DNA from 2 places in the Cupriavidus sp. Agwp_2 genome. Region 1 is predicted to be linked to the other one. Evidence: predicted binding sites of a transcription regulator. Region 1 holds the regulator's gene; the other holds the start of a gene.
The links. The regulator sigma-54, encoded in region 1, starts transcription at its own class of promoters, with help from an activator protein. The targets are predictions, from matches to a motif close to TGGCANGNAANCTGCTTT.
Positions count from the first base shown of each region.

Region 1 (11,275 bases):
CAGGCCGATCAGCACGCGCCCGACATGGCCCGGCTTGCTGCCCTTCCACGTCAGGTGGCCGATCACGCCAACGAAGATCAGCAGCGGCGACAGCCACGACAGGTCCAGCGAGAACACCTGCACCATCAGCGCGGTGCCGACGTTGGCGCCCAGCATGATGGCCAGCGCCGGCGCCACGGCGATCAGGCCCTGGCCGACGAAGGAGCTGACGATGACCGCGGTGGCGTTGCTGCTCTGGACCAGCCCGGTGACGCCGAGCCCGGCGAGAAAGGCGGTGAAGCGGTTGGAGACGCTGGTCGACAGCACGTGGCGCAGGTTGGCGCCGTAGACGCGCAGGATGCCAACCTTGACGATGTTGGTGCCCCATACAAGCAGGGCAACGCCCGAGAGCAGATGAAGAAGTACGCCCATTGTGCGCCTCAGTGTGACCGGTGCCGAATTACTGCCGGAGGCGGCCCTGCCCGGTCATCGTGTAGTTGTCAATGAGGCATTATGCGCCCGTCACGGGGCAGCGGCAACGGCACAAGGCGGGGATGCGGGCAACAGGCAACAGGTGCCGCAGCGCGGCGTCGGGGGCAAGTCGGGTCAATCCGCTCAGGGCAGCGCGACCTTGATGCCCAGCCCGACGAAGATCGCGCCCGCGGCCCGGTCGAGCCAGCGGCCGGTGGCCGGGCGGCGCCGCAGCCAGGCACCCAGCCAGCCCGCGCACAGCCCGAACAGAGAGAACACCACCGCGGTCTGCAGCATGAAGACCACGCCCAGCAGCAGGAACTGCAGCCCCGGATGCGCGGCATCGGCGCGCACGAACTGCGGCAGGAACACCAGGAAGAACAGCGTGACCTTGGGGTTCATGATGTTGCCGAGCACGCTCTGGCGGAAGACCCGGCCCAGCGGCACGGCGTCTACATCGCCGCCCTGCGTCAGCCCGCCCTTGGCGCGCAGCGCCTGGATGCCGATCCAGATCAGGTAGGCCGCGCCGGCGTACTTGATCAGCTGGAACGCCAGCGGCGACGAGCGCAGCACCGCCGCCAGCCCGACCGCCGCGATCACGGTATGGAACAGGCAGCCGACCGAGAAGCCCAGCGCCGCCACCAGCCCCGCGCTGCGTCCCTGCGCCATGCCGCGCGCCAGCACCTGGAGGTTGTCGGGGCCGGGCGCGACGGTGACGGCGACCGAGGTCAGCAGGAACAGCAGCAGGTCTGGCATGGGAAGTCCTCAGCGGAAATCTGGCGGCGGGTGTGCGGTCCGGTGGCCGCGGCTCAATGCCCTTCGAAGCGGCATACCGTGAACAGTGGCAACCCACCGTTCTGCAAAAGCTTCGAGCCGCCCAGCTCGGGCAGGTCGACGATGGCGGCGCCTTCCACCACCGTGGCGCCGAGCCGCTCCAGCAGCTTGCGCCCCGCCATCATGGTGCCGCCGGTTGCAATCAGGTCGTCGACCAGCAGCACGCGGTCGCCGGGCTTGCAGGCATCGGCATGGATCTCGACGGTCGCGCTGCCGTACTCCAGCTCGTATTCCTCGGCCACCGTCTGGAATGGCAGCTTGCCCTTCTTGCGGATCGGCACGAAGCCCAGGTTCAGCTCGTACGCGACGATCGCGCCCAGGATAAAGCCGCGCGCGTCGATGCCGGCAACCAGGTCGAGCTCCGCGTCCATGTAGCGGTGCACGAAGACGTCGATCAGCACGCGCAGCGTCTTGGGGTTCTGCAAGAGCGGCGTGATGTCGCGGAACATCACGCCCGGCATGGGCCAGTCCGGCACGGTCCGGATGCGGTCGCGCAGGTAGCCGGTGACGTCGCCGAGGTCGGGGGACTGGATGATGGAATCTGCCATAGGGTCTGGAAGAAATCAGGAGCAGGAGCGCAGGATCACGCTGGCGCGCCGGTGAAAGATGCCCGCGCCGGCTGCGGTAACGGGATACCACCCGCGCCGCCGGTCCGGCCAGCACAATGGCCCTGCCGGCTGTCGGCCGGCCACCCGTAACCATACAGGAGACCGCGATGGCGAAAAAGATACTGATGCTGGTCGGCGACTACGCCGAAGACTACGAGACCATGGTGCCGTTCCAGGCACTGCAGATGGTCGGCCATACCGTCCACGCCGTCTGCCCCGACAAGAAGGCAGGCGCCGCCTGCGCCACGGCGATCCACGACTTCGAGGGCGACCAGACCTACACCGAGAAGCGCGGCCACAACTTCACGCTGAACGCCACCTTTGCCGAGGTCGACCCGGCCGCGTACGACGCGCTGGTGATCCCCGGCGGCCGCGCGCCCGAATATCTGCGCCTGAATGCCCGCGTGCTGGAGATCGTGCGCCACTTCGCCCAGGCCGACAAGCCGATCGCCGCGGTCTGCCACGGCGCTCAGCTGCTGGCCGCCGCCGGCGTGCTGGAGGGCAAGGGCTGTTCGGCCTACCCGGCGTGCGCACCGGAAGTAAAGCTGGCCGGCGGCACCTATGTCGATATCCCGGTCGACCAGGCGCATACCGATGGCAAGCTGGTCACCGCGCCGGCCTGGCCCGCGCACCCGGCATGGCTGGCACAGTTCCTTGCGGTGCTGGGCACGCGGATCGTACATTAGAGCCTTCCGCCACGCGGCGCCGCGCCATTTCAGAGCGGCGTGGCATGCACCCGCACGCCGCTCGCGGCGCAGCACGGAGAGCTTCGATGTGTGAAATCTTTATCCGCGCCAACCCGGCCTCGTACCAGACCCAGGCACGGTCGCTGCGGCTGCACGGGGTGGCCACCAGCATCCGCCTGGAAAGCCTGTTCTGGGAGGTGCTGGAAGAACTGGCCAGTCGCGACGGCATGACCGTCAACCAGCTGATCACGCGCCTGCATGACGAGCTGACCGCCCACCGCGGCAGCGAAGCGGTAGCGGGCAACTTCTCTTCGTTCCTGCGGGTGTGCTGCCTGCGCTACCTGAAGCTGCAGGGCGAGGGCCGGATTCCGGCGGACCAGTCGGTGCCGATCCGCTCGCTGGACGCGCGCGCGGTGCTGAACGACCTGCCGGAGTCATGGGCGGAAGCACGCCCACGGCAAGCGCTCTCCCACTGACAGGCGCCCCGCACGGCGGCTAGCCGTTCAGGATCCGTGTCTCGGCGGCTTCCAGCGCTTCCGGCTGGCCGCGCAGCACGACGATATCGCCCGGTTCCAGCACGGTCTCGGGCTCCGGATCGAAGGCGCGGATGCCGCGCCGGCGCACCGCGGTAACTTCCACGCCGATCCGCTCCAGCCCGAGCATGCCCAGGCGCCGCCCGACCGCGGTGGACTGCGGCCCCAGCGACACGGAATGCAGCCGCACCGAATCGCGCTCGACCATGTCTTCATCGTCGTCGCGGCCGTGGAAGTAGCCGCGCAGCAGGCTGTAGCGCGCGTCGCGCGCCTCCTGCACGCCGCGCAGCACATGCCGCATCGGCACGCCCAGCAGCACCAGCGCGTGCGAGGCCAGCATCAGGCTGCCCTCGATGATCTCGGGCACCACCTCGGTGGCGCCCGCCTTCTGCAGGATATCCAGTTCCGAATCGTCGACGGTGCGCACGATCACCGGCAGCGCCGGCGCCAGCTCCTGCACGTGGTGCAGCACCTTGAGCGCCGACGGCGTGTTGGCGTAGGTGATGATCAGCGCCGCGGCGCGGTGGAGACCAGCGGCGATCAGCGCCTCGCGCCGGCCGGCATCGCCGTAGACCACGGTGTCGCCGGCGGCGGCGGCTTCGCGCACGCGGTCGGGGTCCAGGTCGAGCGCGACATAGGTGATGCCCTCGCGCTCCATCATGTGTGCCAGGTTCTGCCCGCTGCGGCCGAAGCCGCAGATGATGGCGTGCTTTTCCGTCTGCAGGCTCTGCGCGGCGATGCGGGTCATGTTCAGCGACTGCATCAGCCATTCGTTGGCGGCAAAGCGCAGCACGATGGCGTCGCTGTACTGGATCAGGAACGGCGCGGCCAGCATCGACAGCAGCATCGAGGCCAGGATCACCTGGATCAGCACCGGGTCGACCAGGTTCAGGCCGTCGATCTGGTTCAGCAGCACGAAGCCGAATTCGCCGGCCTGCGCCAGCCCCAGGCCGGTACGGATCGCCACGCCCTGGCGCGAACCGAACAGCCGCGCCAGCACCGCGATCAGCACCAGCTTGAACACGATCGGCACCACCAGCAGGGCCAGCACCAGCCACAGGTGGTCCAGCACTACTCGGATATTGAGCAGCATGCCGATGGTGACGAAGAACAGCCCCAGCAGCACGTCGCGGAACGGCTTGATGTCTTCTTCCACCTGGTGGCGGTACGGCGTCTCGGAGATCAGCATGCCGGCCATGAACGCGCCCAGCGCCATCGACAGGCCCAGCCGCTCGGTCAGCGCCGCCATGCCCAGCGTCACCAGCAGCAGGTTCAGCATGAACAGTTCCTGCGAGCGGCGCGCCGCGACGATGTGGAACCAGCGGCTCATCAGGCGCTGGCCGAGGAAGAAGATCGCGCCCAGCGCCACCACGATCTTGACCGTGGCCATCCCCAGCGCCACCACCAGGTCGCCGGGATCGCGCGACAGCGCCGGGATCACGATCAGCAGCGGCACCACCGCCAGGTCCTGGAACAGCAGGATGCTGATGATATTGCGCCCGTGCTCGCTTTCCAGCTCCATGCGCTCGGACAGCATCTTGGAGACGATCGCCGTGGACGACATCGCCAGCGCCCCGCCCAGCGCCACCGAGGCCTGCCACGACAGCGGGAACAGCCAGTTGAAGGCCCAGCTGGCCGGCACCACCGCCAGCATCGACAGCACCACCTGCGAGCCGCCCAGCCCGAACACCAGGCGCTTCATCGAGCGTAGCTTGGTCAGGCTGAACTCCAGCCCGATCGAGAACATCAGGAACACCACGCCGAACTCGGCCAGGTACTTGGTCTGCGCGGTGTCGCTGGCCAGCCCCAGCGCATGCGGGCCGATCAGGATGCCCACGGCGAGGTAGCCAAGCATCGGCGGCAGCTGCAGCATGCGGAAAGCGACCACGCCGAAGACGGCAGCGGCCAGCAGCACCAGGGTCAGTTCCAGCGGTGAGTGCATCAAGATGGTCGGGTGACCGGCCAGGCGCGCGTCCGACCCGGCACGGGCACCCTGCCGGGGAAACTTGGCAAGCGCGGCGATGCGGCGGGCACCAGGGGGACATGGAGCCAGCCCCGGGCGACGTCGCATTCGTTGGTATACTTCGACGCCATGATAGCCAATTTCGATGCGGATCGAGCACTCCGCCTTGCCCGCGATACCCTCCAGACCGAAGCCGATGCGGTTTCCGCACTTTCCGGCCGCCTGACCGACGACTTTGCCCACGCCGTGCAGATGATTCTGCAATGCAATGGGCGCGTGGTGGTCTCCGGCATCGGCAAGTCCGGCCATATCGGGCGCAAGGTGGCGGCCACGCTGGCCTCCACCGGCACCCCGGCGTTCTTCGTGCATCCGGCCGAGGCCAGCCACGGCGACCTGGGCATGGTCACGCGCGACGACGTGCTGGTCGCGTTTTCCAATTCCGGCGAGACCGGCGAGCTGCTGTCGATCATCCCGATCGTCAAGCGCATCGGCGCGCGGCTGATCTCGGTCACCGGCAATCCTGAATCGAACCTCGCCAAGCTGGCTGATGCGCACCTCGACGCGGGCGTGGAAAAAGAAGCCTGCCCGCTGAACCTGGCGCCGACGGCAAGCACCACCGCCGCGCTGGCGCTGGGCGATGCGCTGGCGGTGGCGGTGCTGGACGCGCGCGGCTTCGGCGAGGAAGACTTTGCCCGCTCGCACCCGGGCGGCGCGCTTGGGCGCAAGCTGCTGACCCATGTGCGCGACGTCATGCGCAGCGGCAATGCGGTGCCCGAAGTCCGGGAAAACACCCCGCTGGCCCAGGCGCTGATGGAAATCACGCGCAAGGGCATGGCCATGACCGCGGTGGTCGATCCCGACGGCCATGCCATCGGCGTCTTCACCGACGGCGACCTGCGCCGCCTGCTGGAAACCCCGCGCGACTGGAAGACCGTTCCCATCGGCGACGTCATGCACCACAACCCGCATGTGGTCAACCAGAACCAGCTTGCGGTCGAGGCAGTGCAGGTCATGGAAGCCAACCGCATCAACCAGCTGCTGGTGGTCGACGACGACGGGCGCCTGGTCGGCGCGCTGCATATCCACGACCTGACCCGCGCCAAGGTCATCTGAACGGGGCGCGGACAAGCACACCATGCAGGCACTCATCGCCTCCCTCAGCGGCATCGTCATGCGGCTGCTGCCGCTGCTGCTGATGGCCATCGTCGCTGGCAGCACTTTCTGGCTGGTGCAGATCAACTCGCCCAAGGAAAGCCAGGATACGCAGGCCACCAAGAAGCACGAGCCGGACTATTTCATGGACCGTTTCTCGGCCACGGAACTGGCACAGGATGGCAGCACCAAGATCCGCTTCACCGGCGACCGCATGGTCCACTTCGAGGACGACCAGACCTACGAGGTCACGCGTCCCGCGCTGCGCGCCTATGAACCCGACCGCCCACCAGTGACGGCGCGGGCCGACATCGGGCACATGAACGCCGAAGGCTCGGTGATCGACCTGTATGGCAACGGTCATATCCTGCGCCAGCAGGGTGTCGATCCGTCCAAGGATCCGCAGCTGACCGCCGCGTCGAGCTATTTCCAGCTGCTGGTCAACGACGACATCGTCAAGACCGACAAGCCGGTGAAGCTGACGCGCGGCCCTTCGGTGATGACCGCGAACGGGCTGATCTTCAACAACGTCACCCGCGAAGTACAATTGCTCGGCAATGTACGCGGCACCATCGTCACCGGGCCGTCCCCGGGCCGTACGCCGGGGCCCTGACCCGGTCCGCGCGGCCACGCGGCCGGCCGCCGGCAATGCCGCTGCGCGCCCTGCCTGCCCGCACGACCAGCACCACCCGCACCACCCGCACCACCCGCACCACCCGCACCAACACGCCCTCTAGCCACTGCTGCCAACATGACCGCTTCCCTGACGACTTCGTCCCGTCGACACGCCGCCCAGGCCCTGCTCGCCACGGCCACGGCCCTCGGCCTGCTGCTGGCCCAGCCCGCGCTGGCAGAGCGCGCGGACCGCGACAAGCCGATGGTGCTGGAGGCCGACAACGCCAGCTACGACGACGTCAAGCAGATCTATACGCTGACCGGCAACGTGGTGCTGACCAAGGGCACGATGGTCCTGAAGTCAGATGCGGCCGAGCTGCGCACCGATCCCGAGGGCTACCAGTTCGCGGTGGCCACCGCCAAGGCCGGCAAGCAGGCCTACATCCGGCAGAAGCGCGAAGGCGTCGACGAATACATCGACGGCTGGGGCGACCGCATCGAATACGACGGCAAGCAGGAACTGTCCAAGCTGATCGGCCACGCGCGCATGGCTCGCCTGCAGGGCGCCAAGATGCTCGACGAAATCCGCGGCGCGGTGCTGACCTACGACAGCCGCAAGGAGTTCTACACGGCTGCCGGCGGCGGCGACAATACCTCGGCCGCCAATCCGTCGGGCCGCGTGCGCGCGGTGCTGTCGCCGCGGCAGGACCCGAATGCGCAGGGTTCGGGCAGCGGCTCGCCGCTGGACCTGAAGCCGGCGCCCGCGCCCGCCAACAAACCCTGACGCCGGGCCGGGACCGCTTCCTCGCCTGAAACGCTGAACGCCAGACTGTGCCAATGACCGATACCGCCACCATCGCCGAAAAGCCTTCCGTCCAAGCCACGGCCGTCCTCGAAGGCGGCAGCACGCTGGTCGTGCGCCACCTGAAAAAGCGCTACGGCTCGCGCACCGTGGTCAAGGATGTCTCGCTGGACGTGAAGAGTGGCGAAGTGGTCGGCCTGCTCGGCCCCAACGGCGCGGGCAAGACCACCTCGTTCTACATGATCGTGGGGCTGGTGAACCTGGACGAGGGCGATATCGTGCTCGACGGCGACCATATCAGCGGCCTGCCGATCCACGAGCGCGCGCGCATGGGCCTGTCCTACCTGCCGCAGGAAGCGTCGGTCTTCCGCAAGCTCAACGTCGAGGAGAACATCCGCGCGGTGCTGGAACTGCAGGTGGAGAACGGCAAGCCGCTGGCCAAGGCCGAGATCGAACGCAGGCTCGACGCGCTGCTCGACGACCTGCAGATCGCGCACCTGCGCAACAACCCGGCGCTGTCGCTGTCCGGCGGCGAACGCCGCCGCGTGGAAATCGCGCGCGCGCTGGCATCGTCGCCGCGCTTCATCCTGCTGGACGAACCGTTCGCCGGCGTGGATCCGATCGCAGTGGGCGAAATCCAGCGCATCGTGAGCTTCCTGAAGGCGCGCAATATCGGCGTGCTGATCACCGACCACAACGTGCGCGAGACCCTCGGCATCTGCGACCACGCCTACATCATCAGCGAAGGCACGGTGCTGGCCGCGGGCCAGCCCGAGGAGATCATCGCCAACGAATCGGTGCGGCGCGTCTACCTGGGCGAGAACTTCCGCATGTGATGTACTGGCCTGCCCGCTGCGGCAGGCCATTGATTCTCCCTGCTTTCGGCCCCATGATCTGCATATGGGCCAGCCCACTGCCGGCGTCGATCAAGCCGCGACATCGATAGCAATTTCCGTTCCAACAACGGAAAGATGCGCATAAAATAGGTCGCATGAAACCGTCGCTACAGCTCCGCCTCTCCCAGCACCTGGCACTGACGCCGCAACTGCAGCAGTCGATCAGGCTGTTGCAGCTGTCGACGCTGGAACTGCAGCAGGAAGTCGAACAGGCGCTCACGGAAAACCCGCTGCTCGAACGCGAGAACGACTGGATCGAAAGCCCGCTGCGCGTGGCTGCCGATGGTTCGGTCAACTTGCAGAGCGCGCCGGCCCCGGCACCAGCCGAACCGCAAGGCAACGGCGAGGCGCGCGCCGATGGCGCGGGCGACGACGACAGCTACGGCGACAGCAACAGCGGCGATGACTATGGCGGCGACTGGAGCCTGGACGACTTCGCGCGCCGCCCGCAAGGCGACGAAGACGAGAAGACGCCGATGCAGCTGCGCGAGGCCGAGCCCACGCTGCGCGAATACCTGATGGAACAGCTGACGCCGCTGAAGATTTCGGTGCGCGACAAGGGCCTTGCCATCTTCCTGATCGAATCACTCGACGACGACGGCTACCTCAGCGCCTCACTCGAAGAAATCTGCGCAGAACTGCCCGAAGAACTCGAGTTCGAGATCGACGAAGTGCAGGCCATGCTGACGCTGCTGCAGAGCTTCGACCCGCCTGGCGTGGGCGCGCGCAATGCCGCCGAGTGCCTCGGCCTGCAGTTGCGCCGGCTGAAGCACCCGCAGCGCGAGCTGGCGCTGAACATCGTGCATAACCACCTGGAACTGCTGGCAGTGCGCGACTACACGCGACTGAAGAAAGCGCTGCAGGTAGACGAGCCAGCACTCAAGGCCGCGCACGAATTGATCCGCTCGCTGGCACCTTACCCCGGCCACGCGTATAGCCGCCCCGAAGCCGACTTCGTCGTGCCCGATGTGTTCGTGCGCAAGAGCGGCGGCGGCTGGATCGCGCAACTCAATCCGGATGTGATGCCGAGGCTGCGCATCAACGACATGTACGCGCAGATCCTGCGCGGCGCGAAGGGAGAGTCAGGTACCGCTGGCCTGCAGCAGAAGCTGCAGGAGGCACGCTGGCTGATCAAGAATATCCAGCAAAGGTTCGACACGATCCTGCGTGTCTCGCAGGCCATTGTCGAGCGTCAAAAGAACTTTTTCACGCACGGCGAAATCGCCATGCGCCCCTTGGTTTTGCGGGAGATTGCCGATACACTGGGATTACACGAGTCAACCATCTCCCGGGTGACGACCAATAAATACATGGCAACGCCGATGGGTACTTTCGAACTGAAGTACTTCTTCGGGAGCCACGTGTCCACCGAAACCGGTGGCGCGGCTTCATCAACGGCCATCCGCGCCTTGATCAAGCAACTGATAGGAGCCGAAGACCCGAGGAATCCCCTTTCCGACAGTCGCATCGCCGAACTGCTGGGTGAGCAAGGCTTCGTTGTCGCACGCCGCACCGTTGCCAAATATCGCGAAGCCCTGAAGATCCCCGCAGTGAATCTCCGCAAGTCTTTGTAGCCGAGCCCACCGCCTGCCTGGTGAGGCTCTTTCAGAAGGAGAAGCGCTATGAACTTCAAGATCAGTGGACACCACCTGGACATCACGCCGCCGTTGCGTGAGTACGTGGAAACGAAGCTGGAGCGAATCGTCAGGCATTTCGATCAGGTCATTGGCGTTAGCGTGCTGCTCTCTGTCGACAACCACAAGGAAAAGGACCGTCGGCAATACGCGGAAATCAATCTACATCTCAGGGGCAAGGACATCTTCGTTGAAGCGCATCATGAAGACCTGTATGCAGCGATCGACGCACTCGTCGACAAGCTAGACCGTCAGGTACTCCGCTACAAGGACCGCGTGCAGGGCCACGACCGCGAAGCGGTCAAGTACCAGATGGCCGCAGCGCAGATGCAGCAATGACCGTGCCCGGTGGCCCCACAGAGGGCTGCTGAATCAAGACAAAACAGGCAAGCCGCGCATTTGCGCGGCTTTTTTGCGCCTGCAGCGCTGTGGCGCGTGCGCAAACGCCTGTCACCCGTTTGAGGCGGAGTGTTCGCAACGGCCGCAGCAAGGTGTATGCTGCGCCATACATGCAGCGCCGCATTCTGCCCCGCGCCCGGTTACGGTGCGGACCCACACGGGCGCAGCGCTGCGGTGCACAATCACAGGGAGGCCGCTGCTCTATAATGGCCGGACGCCTCGGCGCTGCCGGTGATCCGCTGCCTCTGAGCCATCCACTGCCCGGCGGAACGGCGGATCCGCCCGCTAACTGAAATCCTGCGCATCGCCCATGAATCGTTTGGCCAAATTGCTGCCACCCGGCAACATCACCCTCGACGTCAGCGTCACCAGCAAGAAGCGTGTGTTCGAGCAGGCCGGGCTCCTCTTCGAGAACAACCATGGCGTGGCGCGCGCCATCGTGACGGACAACCTGTTTGCGCGCGAGTCGCTGGGCTCCACCGGGCTCGGCGCCGGCGTGGCGATTCCGCACGGCCGCATCAAGGGCCTGAAGCAGCCGCTGGCCGCCTTCATGCGCTTGGCCGAGCCGATCCCGTTTGAATCGCCTGACGGCAAGCCGGTGTCGCTGCTGATTTTCCTGCTGGTGCCGGAACAGGCCACGCAGCAACACCTGGAAATCCTGTCCGAGATCGCGCAGCTGCTGTCAGACCGCGACATGCGCGAA
Region 1 covers NZ_CP088083.1:360,688-371,962, reverse strand. The annotation lists gene LPA45_RS01780 (Na/Pi cotransporter family protein) at 1-411, opposite strand, end outside; gene LPA45_RS01775 (LysE family translocator) at 595-1,206, opposite strand; gene LPA45_RS01770 (adenine phosphoribosyltransferase) at 1,260-1,832, opposite strand; gene LPA45_RS01765 (DJ-1/PfpI family protein) at 2,000-2,578, shown strand; gene LPA45_RS01760 (ribbon-helix-helix domain-containing protein) at 2,665-3,054, shown strand; gene LPA45_RS01755 (monovalent cation:proton antiporter family protein) at 3,074-5,053, opposite strand; gene LPA45_RS01750 (SIS domain-containing protein) at 5,204-6,187, shown strand; gene lptC (LPS export ABC transporter periplasmic protein LptC) at 6,210-6,839, shown strand; gene lptA (lipopolysaccharide transport periplasmic protein LptA) at 6,978-7,625, shown strand; gene lptB (LPS export ABC transporter ATP-binding protein) at 7,679-8,479, shown strand; gene LPA45_RS01730 (RNA polymerase factor sigma-54) at 8,635-10,113, shown strand; gene hpf (ribosome hibernation-promoting factor, HPF/YfiA family) at 10,162-10,512, shown strand; gene ptsN (PTS IIA-like nitrogen regulatory protein PtsN) at 10,883-11,275, shown strand, end outside.

Region 2 (11,275 bases), 680 kb from region 1:
CACGGCATCCCAGCCAATGGCGCTGCCGCCCGGCGCCACGTCGAGCACCGTCGCAATGCGCGCGCGTGCATCGTCGAACACGATGTTCTCCTGCGGCAGCCAGTCCAGCCGCGCCCCCGCCCCAACCGACAGCCGCACCTGCTGCGCCGCATCGCGGCCGAGCGACTTGTACCACTTGGTGGCGCCCGGCGTGGCCAGCACCGCATGGGCACCGGCTTCGACCGTCACATCGATATCCAGGCTGTCGCCGCCCGCCACGCCAGCCGGCGGATGCAGGATGACGGCATGGCAGATGCCGCCTTCGGGATAGAGCGGCTTCTGCACCAGCAATGGCCCCTGGTGGCGGCGCTCGACCAGCGCGGTGCGTTCGCCGCGTTGCGCAAAGCGCAGCCGCAGGCTGGCCTGCCATGCGGCAGGCACGGCGAGTGACGAAGGAAAATCTGGATGACGCATGGCGTGGCAATGCCGGCGGCGGGCGCGCGATGGCGGGGGTTGCAGGCAATCATAGCGCGCCGCCTGCCTGCGCGGAAGCGGCGTGCGATGCGCATTCCCCCGCCCTGCCCTTACACGGCAATCAGCTCCCGTACGCCGTCCTGCTCCATGCCGGGCCCGGCACCGCGCGCAACCACTTCGCCGCGGCTCATCACCACATAGTGGTCGGCGATATGGCGCGCGAACTCGTAGTACTGCTCGACCAGCAGCACGGTCATGCCGAACTCATCCACCAGCAGCCGCAGCGCGCGGCCGATGTCCTGGATGATCGACGGCTGGATGCCTTCGGTCGGCTCGTCGAGGATCAGCAGTTGCGGCTCGCTCATCAGCGCCCGGCCGATCGCCAGTTGCTGCTGCTGGCCGCCGGACAGGTCACCGCCGCGGCGCTGGCGCATCGTGCGCAACACCGGGAACAGCTGGTAAATGCGATCGGGCACGCCCGATGGCCGCGCGCGGCTGGCCGCGCCGATCAGCAGGTTCTCTTCGACCGTCAGCCGCGGAAAGATCTCGCGCCCCTGGGGCACATAGGCCAGCCCGGCCGAGACGCGCTCGTACGGCGCCTTCTTCTCCAGCGGCTTGCCGTCCCAGTGGATGCTGCCGCTGCGCGTCGGCACGACGCCCATCAGGCATTTCAGCAGCGTGCTCTTGCCTACGCCGTTGCGGCCGAGCAGCGTGGTCAGCCTGCCCGCGGGCACGTCGAAGGAGACGTTGCGCAGGATATGGCTGCCGCCGTAGAACTGGTTCAGTGCATTGACCTGCAGCATGGTTATCTTCCCAGGTAGGATTCGATCACGCGTTCGTCGCGCTTGACGCTGTCCAGCGTGCCTTCGGCCAGCACGCTGCCCTCGGCCAGCACCGTGACCTTGCCGGCATCGCCGGCCAGCGCGGCCACGAACTCCATGTCGTGCTCCACCACCATCATCGAGCAGCTGCCGCGCAAGCCGTTGAGCAGGCTGGCCAGCTGCATGGTTTCCTCATCGGTCATGCCGGCCACCGGCTCGTCGAGCAGCAGCAGTTGCGGCTGCTGCATCAGCAGCATGCCGATCTCCAGCCGCTGCTTCTGCCCGTGAGAAAGCAGTCCGGCGGGCCGGTACGCTTCATCCTCCAGGCCGGTAAGCGCCAGCGTCTCCTCGATGCGGCGATGCCCCTCGCCGGTCAGCCGCGCGCGCAGCGACGACCACCAGCGCTTGTCGGCCTTCATCGCCAGCTCCAGGTTCTCCCACACCGCGTGCTGCTCGAACACGGTGGGCTTCTGGAACTTGCGGCCGATGCCGACCTGCGCGATGCGCGGCTCGGTCATCCGCATCAGGTCGATGGTCTGGCCGAGGAATACACGCCCGTTGACATTGGCATTGCGCGGCCCGGTCTTGCCGGTGATGACATCCATCATCGTGGTCTTGCCCGCGCCGTTAGGGCCAATCACGCAGCGCAGCTCGCCATGGTCGATCGACAGGTTCAGCTTGTTGAGCGCGCGGAAGCCGTCGAACTGCACGGTAACGTCTTCCAGGTAGAGGATCGGGCCGTGCGAAACATCGATGGTGCCCGGCTCCAGCACCCGGCCCAGCCCGGTGGCGTCGCCGCTTTCGGCCTGGCCGTGTTCGAGTGCGGCGTTCATGCTTCACCTCCGGTGCGGCCAGCCACCGCGGGCGTGGAAACAGGTTCCGGCGTGATCGGTGCAGCGGCCTGCACGCGGCGCTCGCGCAAGCGCTTCCACAGGCCGGTCACGCCGTCGGGCAGGTACAGCGTCACCAGCACGAACATCGCACCGAGCAGGAACAGCCAGTACTCGGCAAAGTGGGCGGTGAAGACGGTCTTGGCACCATTGACAAGGAACGCGCCGATGACCGGGCCGATCAGCGTGCCGCGGCCGCCCACGGCGACCCACACCGCCATCTCGATCGAGTTGCCGGGCGACATCTCGCCCGGGTTGATGATGCCGACCTGCGGCACGTACAGCGCGCCGGCGATGCCGCACAGCACGGCGGAGAAGGTCCACACGAACAGCTTGTAGCCGAGCGGGTTATAGCCGGAGAACATCACCCGCATCTCCGCATCGCGCACCGCCGTGACCACGCGGCCCAGCTTGGACGTGACGATATAGCGGCAGGCAACGAAGCCGCCCAGCAGCGCCAGGAAGGTCAGCACGAACAGCGCCGTGCGCGTCTGCGGCGCGGCGATGGCAAAGCCGGCGATGCGCTTGAAATCGGTAAAGCCATTGTTGCCGCCGAAGCCGGTCTCGTTGCGGAAGAACAGCAGCATTGCCGCATATGTCAACGCCTGCGTGATGATGGACAGGTACACGCCCTTGATGCGCGAGCGGAAGGCAAAGAAGCCGAACAGCCACGCCACCACGCCAGGCACCAGCACCACCAGCAACAGCGCATAGCCAAGGTGGTCGGTGCCATGCCAGAACCACGGCAGCTCCTTCCAGTCGAGGAACACCATGAAGTCAGGCAGGTCGCTCTTGTACACGCCTTCGCGCCCGATCGAGCGCATCAGGTACATGCCCATGGCATAGCCGCCCAGCGCGAAGAACAGGCCATGGCCGAGGCTCAGGATGCCGCAGTAGCCCCACACCAGGTCGAGCGCGATCGCCGCCAGCGCAAAGCACATGATCTTGCCGACCAGCGTCAGCGCATAGGCCGACAGGTGCAACGCATGGCCCTCCGGCACGAGCAGCGCGCACACCGGCACGCCGATGCCGACGATCACGGTCAGCGCCACCAGCGCCATCCAGCCGCGCGGCGAGAACAGCGACTGGCGCTCGGGTACGGCAAGCCGGAACGGTGCCGCGGAAGAACTCGATTGGAATCGCTGCATCATGCCTCCGCGCTGCGCCCCTTGAGCGCGAAAAGTCCCTGCGGCCGCTTCTGGATGAAGAGCACGATCAGCACCAGGACAAAGATCTTGGCCAGCACCGCGCCATAGAAGGGCTCGATGAACTTGTTGATGATGCCCAGCCCGAACGCGCCCACGATGGTGCCGGCCAGCTGCCCCACGCCGCCCAGCACCACCACCATGAACGAATCGATGATGTAGGCCTGGCCCAGGTCGGGACCGACATTGCCGATCTGCGACAGCGCACAGCCGCCCAGCCCGGCGATGCCGGCACCGAAGGCAAAGGCATAACTGTCGACCTTCCACGTGCGCACGCCGACGCAGGCCGCCATGGTGCGGTTCTGCGTCGTGGCGCGCACGAACAGCCCCAGCCGCGTGCGGTTGAGCACCGCCCACGCCACCGCCACCACCGCCAGCGCGAACAGGATGATGACCACGCGGTTGTACGGAATCACCAGCCCCGGCATCCATTCAAGGCCGCCGCTCATCCATCCGGGATTGGCCACTTCCACGTTCTGCGCGCCGAACAGCGTGCGCACCGCCTGCATCAGCAGCAGGCTGATGCCGAAGGTGGCCAGCAGCGTTTCCAGCGGGCGGCCATAGAGGTGGCGCAGCACCAGCCGCTCCAGCACGAAGCCCACCACGGCCGCCGCCAGGAACGACGCCGGCAGCGCGGCGGGCAGGTACCACGCGAACGCATCCGGTGCATAGGTGCGGAACAGCGACTGCACCACATAGGTGGCATAAGCGCCGATCATCAGGAACTCGCCGTGCGCCATGTTGATGACGCCGATCAGGCCATAGGTGATGGCCAGGCCCAACGCGGCCAGCAGCAGCACGCTGCCCAGGCTCAGGCCGGCGAACAGATTGCCGATCAGCTCGGCGCGGCGCTGGTCGCGGCGCAACTGGTCCAGTGCCTGCTGCGCGGCCAGGCGCACATCGGCATCGGGCTCGCGGTAGTTGCCGGCGCTGTCGCGCTCGACCAGCGGCGCCAGCTTCTGGCGGCTCTGCGGGTTGCTGTCCTTGCCGAGGATACGGATCGCTTCGAGCCGCGCGTCATGCGCGGCGGGATCCGTGTTCGGCGCGGTTTCTGCCAGCACGAGGTTGGCCCAGATCACGTCGAGGCTGGCACGCAGGCCGGCATCGGCCTCGGTCTTGCGCGCGGCTTCGACGGCGGCAAGCGAGGCGCTTTCCGGCTGGTCGCGCAGCGTGCTGATGGCTTGCGCTCGCACCGCGATGTCAGGCGATTGCAGCTGCAGGCTGCTGGCGGCGCTGTCGACCAGCGCGCGCAGGCTGTTGTTCAGGGTCAGGGATTCGAGCTCGTCGGGCTTCACCGTGACCGCCTTGCCGGTGATGGCATCGACCACCTTGTCGCCGTCCTGGCGCACCATGCCGACCGAAGGCGCATATTGCAGGGTGTCGTCCTGCAGGGCCTTCAGGATCGGGCCGGCTTCGGCAGGCGATGCCCTGGTCAACGCGGACAGCGCGGCAGTCTTGGCGTCGAAGTCGTCTTCGGCCAGCGGCTTCAGGTCGGCCTGCGTCAGCGCAACGGCCCACGGCGCCGCGGCCAGCAGCAGCGCTGCCAGCAGGGCGCGCAGCCAGGCCACGACTTGAACGGATGAGGGATTGCGCATAGGAGCTTGCGAGTGGCAGGAATGAAGCGAGCTGACTGTTTGCTCCCCCTCTCCCGCAAGCGGGAGCGGGGGAGCCGCGTGGTGGCAAGCAAACGAGGCTTACAGCACCTTGTCCGGCTTCCCTTCATTTCCCGAGATGAACGGGCTCCACGGCTGCGCGCGCACGGCCTTCGGCGTCTTCCAAACCACCGAGAACTGGCCGTCGCCCTTCACCTCGCCGATCATCACCGGCTTGTACAGGTGGTGGTTTTCGCCCATGGTCAGCGTGAAGCCATCCGGCGCCTTGAAGGTCTGGCCGTACATCGCCGCACGCACCTTGTCGGTGTCGGTGGTGCCGGCCTTCTTCACCGCCTGCGCCCACATATGGATGCCGACATAGGTGGCTTCCATCGGGTCGTTGGTCACGCGCTTGTCGCCGCCTGGCAGGTTGTTGGCCTTGACCCAGGCCGCCCACTGCTTCCTGAAGGCGTCGTTCTGTGCGTTCTTGACCGACATGAAGTAGTTCCACGCCGCAAGGTGGCCGACCAGCGGCTTGGTGTCGATGCCGCGCAGTTCTTCCTCGCCCACCGAGAACGCCACCACCGGCACGTCCTTGGCCTTCAGGCCGGCGTTGCCCAGTTCCTTATAGAAGGGCACGTTGGAGTCGCCGTTGATGGTCGAGATCACCGCGGTCTTGCCGCCCTGCGAGAACTTCTTGATATTGGCGACGATGGTCTGGTAGTCGCTGTGGCCAAACGGGGTGTAGACCTCTTCGATGTCCTTGTCGGCAACGCCCTTGCTCTTCAGGAAGGCGCGCAGGATCTTGTTGGTGGTACGCGGGTAGACGTAGTCGGTACCCAGCAGGTAGAAGCGCTTGGCGCCGCCACCTTCCTTGCTCATCAGGTATTCCACCGCCGGGATCGCCTGCTGGTTGGGCGCTGCGCCGGTGTAGAAGACGTTCTTGGACATTTCCTCGCCTTCGTACTGCACCGGGTAGAACAGCAGCGAGTTCAGCTCTTCATAGACCGGCAGCACCGACTTGCGCGACACCGAAGTCCAGCAACCGAAAGTCACCGCGACCTTGTCCTTGCTGACCAGCTGGCGCGCCTTCTCCGCGAACAGCGGCCAGTTGGAGGCCGGGTCCACCACCACCGGCTCGAGCTTGCGGCCGAGCACGCCGCCGCTCTTGTTGATCTCGTCGATGGTCATCAGGGCCACGTCCTTCAGCGACGTTTCCGAGATGGCCATCGTGCCGGACAGCGAGTGCAGGATCCCGACCTTGATCGGTTCCTTGGACTGCGCCATGGCCAGCGGGCTGGTACCGATCATTGCCGCGGCGGCGATGGCCGACAGCTTCAGCATGTCACGTCGTTGCATTTGCAGCTCCCGTTCGTGGTGTTAGTAGGGACTACGCTCCCCGGGGTGATGCATCTGCAACTAGCGTGCCACCGATTTCGCGCCGCGACCTGGCTGCCAGGCACGACGCGCATGGCTTAACCGGGTCGTGGGGACCATCGCGCACCACGGGCGTGCAGCGCGAGTGGCACTGAGACAGTGCAACGGGAGAAATGGGAGCAGTGACGGTGCATGGTGCCCGCGAGCGGGTTGCGACCATGCGCCAGAATCGGTCGTGTCGCTCGCGCCGGGTCGGCGGCGCGCTGCGCAAGGGGGAATGGCGCTGAAGCGCATGCGGCTTGCCAATGGCGACACGCCGCGCAGAAGTAAGCAGACTTTTAAACCGGAATTGGATGACTGTAAATCGGTACAACCATCCATTAAGACCGGCGCATGGCCAACCTACGGTAAGAGATAGCCGCCGTCCAACCCGCCATGACGCGGTGGCCGATCGCGCCAGGCGCTGGTCGACACAAGAATGCGGGTCCACACAACCCAGAGAGAAGCCATGCCGTTTTCCGAAGATCAGACGGCGTCACTCGCCGTCCCGCAACCGTCGCTCCACGCCCTGCAATCCGCATCGCGCCGCAAAGGCATCCTGGCCCTGGCCGCCTTCACCCTGGCGCTGGGCGCCTGCGGTGGCGGCGACGACCCGCCACCCGTTGTCACCACGCCGGCGGCCACCGGCTGCGAACTCGATGGCAGCACCGGCGGCCAGGCGGTGGTGCTGCCCGGCGACCCGAACGCGCCCGAGCAGGCCACCGGCTACGCGCCCAAGTCGACGGTCTACAGCAAGACCTATATGGCCGTGACCAACAACCCGCTCTCCACCAAGGTCGCCTGCGACGTGCTCAAGGACGGCGGCACCGCGGCCGATGCCGCGGTCGCGGCGCAGATGGTGCTGAACCTGGTGGAGCCGCAGTCCTCCGGCATCGGCGGCGGCGCCTTCATCATGTATTACGACGCGGCAAGCAAGGCGGTGACCGCCTACGACGGCCGCGAGACCGCCCCGGCCGGCGCCGACGAGGACTACATCCAGTGGAAGTCCGCTTCCGACCAGACCGCGCCGGCACCTACCGCCGTCCGCAGCGGCCGCTCGATCGGCACGCCCGGCACGCTGCGCGTGCTGGAACTGGCCCACAATGACCATGGCAAGCTGGCCTGGAAGGACCTGTTCACGCCGGCCATCAAGCTTGCCACCGACGGCTTCGCGATCCCGCCCCGCATGGCGGCAGCGATTTCCGGTGCGGCCACGGTGACAAACATCCAGCGCGACCCGGAAATGGCCGCCTACTTCCTGAACCCCGACGGCACGCCGCGCGCAGTCAATACCATCCTCAGGAACCCGGCGCTGGCCGGCGTGTTCACGGCCGTGGCCGCGGGCGGGGCCGATGCCTTCTACAAGAACGGCCCGATCGCGCAGGCCATCGTCAACAAGATCCAGACCACCTACGACGGCAACACCACGCCTGGCGTGACCACGCTGGACGACCTGGCCAACTACCAGGCCAAGAAGCGATCTGCGGTCTGCACCACCTATCGCCAGTACGAGATTTGCGGCATGCCGCCACCCTCCTCCGGCGGCATCGCGGTGGCGCAGATCCTGGGCATCGTCGAGAACTTCGACATGGCCAGCCATGGTCCCACGCTGGTCGACCAGAACGGCGGCCGCCCCAGCGTGCTGGGCGCCCACCTGCTGGGCGAAGCCGGGCACCTCGCCTATGCCGATCGCAACAAGTACGTGGCCGACACCGACTTCATCGGCCTGCCGGGCGGCAGCTGGGACACCATGCTGAACAAGCCCTACCTGAGCCAGCGCGCCGCGCTGATCAGCACCACCGGCGTTCTGACCACGCCGGTGGCGGCAGGCAACCTCGGCGACGTGCCGCTGTCGCCGTCGTTCGTGCAGGAGCGAGGCACCACCCACCTGTCGCTGCACGACAAGTACGGCAACGTGGTAGCGATGACCACCACCATCGAGTCAGGGCTGGGCTCGTACCACATGACCAACGGCTTCCTGCTGAACAACGAGCTGACCGACTTCAACGCAGCGCCTGCCGTGGGCGGCGTGCTGGTCGCCAACCGCGTGCAGCCAGGCAAGCGGCCGCGCAGCTCGATGTCGCCGACGCTGGTGTTCAAGCGCAATGCCGACGGGTCGCGTGGGGACTTCTACATGACGACCGGCTCGCCAGGCGGCGCGACCATCATCCAGTACGTGGCCAAGACGCTGGTGGCGGCGCTGGACTGGAACTTGGACGCGCAGCAGGCAGTGTCGATGATCGACTTCGGCGGCTCCAATGGCGCGGGCTCGGCCATGATCGTCGGCGGCGAGCATCCCAACGTCGACAGCAGCGTGCCGGCCGGCGGCATCGCGGGAGACAACGACCCGCTGGTCAAGGGACTGCGCAACCTCGGGCATACCGTGAACATCGGGGCGCAGTCGAGCGGCCTGAGCGCGATCATCCGCACCACCATCGGCGGCTCGGCGGTGCTGGTGGGCGGCGCCGACCCGCGCCGCGAAGGCGTGGTGCTGGGCGATACGTTCAAGCCCTGATGGGGTAGCGGCACTAGCGGCACAAAAAAAACGGGGCCCCTTGCGGGACCCCGTTCTTCGATGCCGGGACAGCAGTCCTTACATCGGCATCATGTTGGTGTTCAGGTTGTACATGATCCACAGCGAACCCGCCACCACGATCACCAGGATCAGCGCCGTGAACAGCAGCGCGATCACGTTGCTGCGCTGCTCGGACGACGTGTCCAGGTGCAGGAAATACTTCAGGTGGACCAGGATCTGGACCGCGGCCATGCCGAGGATGATCCACAGGATCGTGCCCTTCTCCATGCTGCCGTCCATCACCAGCTTGAACGGGATCACGGTCAGGATCACCGCCAGGATGAAGCCGATTGCGTAGCCCTTGAAGCTGGCGTGGGTGTTGTGCGAGTCGTGCGCGGCATGCGCGTCATGGGCGCCGTGCGCCGCCGGTGCGTTGTGTTGTGCCATCACAGATGTCCCATCAGGTAGACCACGGTAAACACGCCGATCCAGACCACGTCCAGAAAGTGCCAGAACAGCGACAGGCACATCAGGCGCTTGCTGAGCGTCGGGGTGATGCCCTTCTTGCCCAGCTGCCACATCAGCACGATCATCCACAGCATGCCGCTGGCGACGTGCAGGCCGTGGGTACCGACCAGCGTGAAGAACGACGACAGGAACGCGCTGCGGCCCGGGCCGGCGCCTTCGGCGATCAGGTGGTGGAACTCGTTGATTTCCATCGCCATGAACGCGAGACCGAGCAGGAAGGTCACGCCGAGCCACGTCTGCACGTGCTTGAGGCTGCGGTTCTGCAGCGAGATCATCGCCATGCCGTACGTGATCGAGGAGAACAGCAGGATGAAGGTCTCCACCAGCACGTAGTTGAGCTCGAACAGCTCCTTCGCCGACGGGCCGCCTGCCAGTTCGCCGCGCAGCACGGCGAAAGCCGCGAACAGTCCGGCGAAGATGATGCAGTCGCTCATCAGGTAGATCCAGAAGCCATACACCGTATTGGCACTGGTATCGTGGTGCGCATGGTCATGGCCATGTGCGTCGGCGTGGGCCGATGCGCCGGCCTGCGCGGGGATGCGGTCTAGGACTTGAGTCGACATGGTTCTTAGGCCTGCGAAGCAATGCGCTGCAGATGGCGCGTTTCGATCTGCTCGACCTCGGTGGCCGGCACGTAGTAGTCGATATGGTCGTCGTTGCTGCGGTGGATAAACGCCCACACCATGCCCACCAGGCCAACGATGGCCATCCACCAGATATGCCAGGTCAGGGCAAAGCCAAACACCAGGCTGAAGGCGCCGATGATGAAGCCCGCACCCGTGTTCTTGGGCATGTGGATCTTCTCGTAGCCTTCGGTCGGCAGGGTCTCGCCACGGGCCTTCATGTCGGCGAACGCGTCCAGGTCACGCACCACCGGGGTGTGCGCGAAGTTGTAGAACGGCGGCGGCGACGAGGTGGCCCACTCCAGGGTACGGCCGCCCCACGGGTCGCCGGTCACGTCGGCCAGCTTCTTGCGGTCGCGGATCGACACAACGATCTGCAGCACCTGGAAGAAGATGCCCAGCGCCACGAACACCACGCCAACCACGGCCAGGTACAGCCACGGCGTCCAGGCCGGATTGTCGGTGTGGTTCAGGCGGCGGGTCATGCCCATCAGGCCCAGCACGTACAGCGGCATGAAGGCGAAGTAGAAGCCGACCAGCCAGCACCAGAAGGCGCACTTGCCCAGGCGCTCGTTCAGCGTGAAGCCGAACGCCTTCGGCCACCAGTAGGTGATGCCGGCCAGGTAGCCGAACAGCACGCCGCCGATGATCACGTTGTGGAAGTGGGCGATCAGGAACAGGCTGTTGTGCAGCACGAAGTCAGCAGCCGGCACGGCCATCAGCACGCCGGTCATGCCGCCGATCACGAAGGTGATCATGAAGCCCAGCGTCCACAGCACCGGCGAGGTCATCTGGACCCGGCCGCGGTACATGGTGAACAGCCAGTTGAAGATCTTCACCCCGGTCGGGATGGAGATGATCATGGTCGTGATGCCGAAGAACGCATTGACGTTGGCGCCCGAGCCCATCGTGAAGAAGTGGTGCAGCCACACGATGAACGACAGCACCATGATCGCGGCGGTCGCGTACACCATGCCCTTGTAGCCGAACAGCTTCTTGCCCGAGAACGTGGCGATGACTTCAGAGAAGATACCGAACGCCGGCAGGATCAGGATGTACACCTCGGGGTGGCCCCAGATCCAGATCAGGTTCACGTACATCATGGCGTTGCCGCCACCGTCGTTCGTGAAGAAGTGGGTGCCGATGTAGCGGTCCAGGCCCAGCAGTGCCAGGGTCACGGTCAGCACCGGGAAGGCGGCCACGATCAGCACGTTGGTGCACAGCGCGGTCCA
Region 2 covers NZ_CP088083.1:1,045,278-1,056,552, reverse strand. The annotation lists gene LPA45_RS04920 (urease accessory protein UreD) at 1-453, opposite strand, end outside; gene urtE (urea ABC transporter ATP-binding subunit UrtE) at 564-1,256, opposite strand; gene urtD (urea ABC transporter ATP-binding protein UrtD) at 1,259-2,107, opposite strand; gene urtC (urea ABC transporter permease subunit UrtC) at 2,104-3,312, opposite strand; gene urtB (urea ABC transporter permease subunit UrtB) at 3,312-4,964, opposite strand; gene urtA (urea ABC transporter substrate-binding protein) at 5,064-6,320, opposite strand; gene LPA45_RS04890 (gamma-glutamyltransferase family protein) at 6,847-8,892, shown strand; gene cyoD (cytochrome o ubiquinol oxidase subunit IV) at 8,971-9,339, opposite strand; gene cyoC (cytochrome o ubiquinol oxidase subunit III) at 9,339-9,983, opposite strand; gene cyoB (cytochrome o ubiquinol oxidase subunit I) at 9,989-11,275, opposite strand, start outside.
Region 2: urtA (urea ABC transporter substrate-binding protein) is a predicted target of sigma-54. The motif match lies at 6,374-6,391, and genes of this name have one in related genera.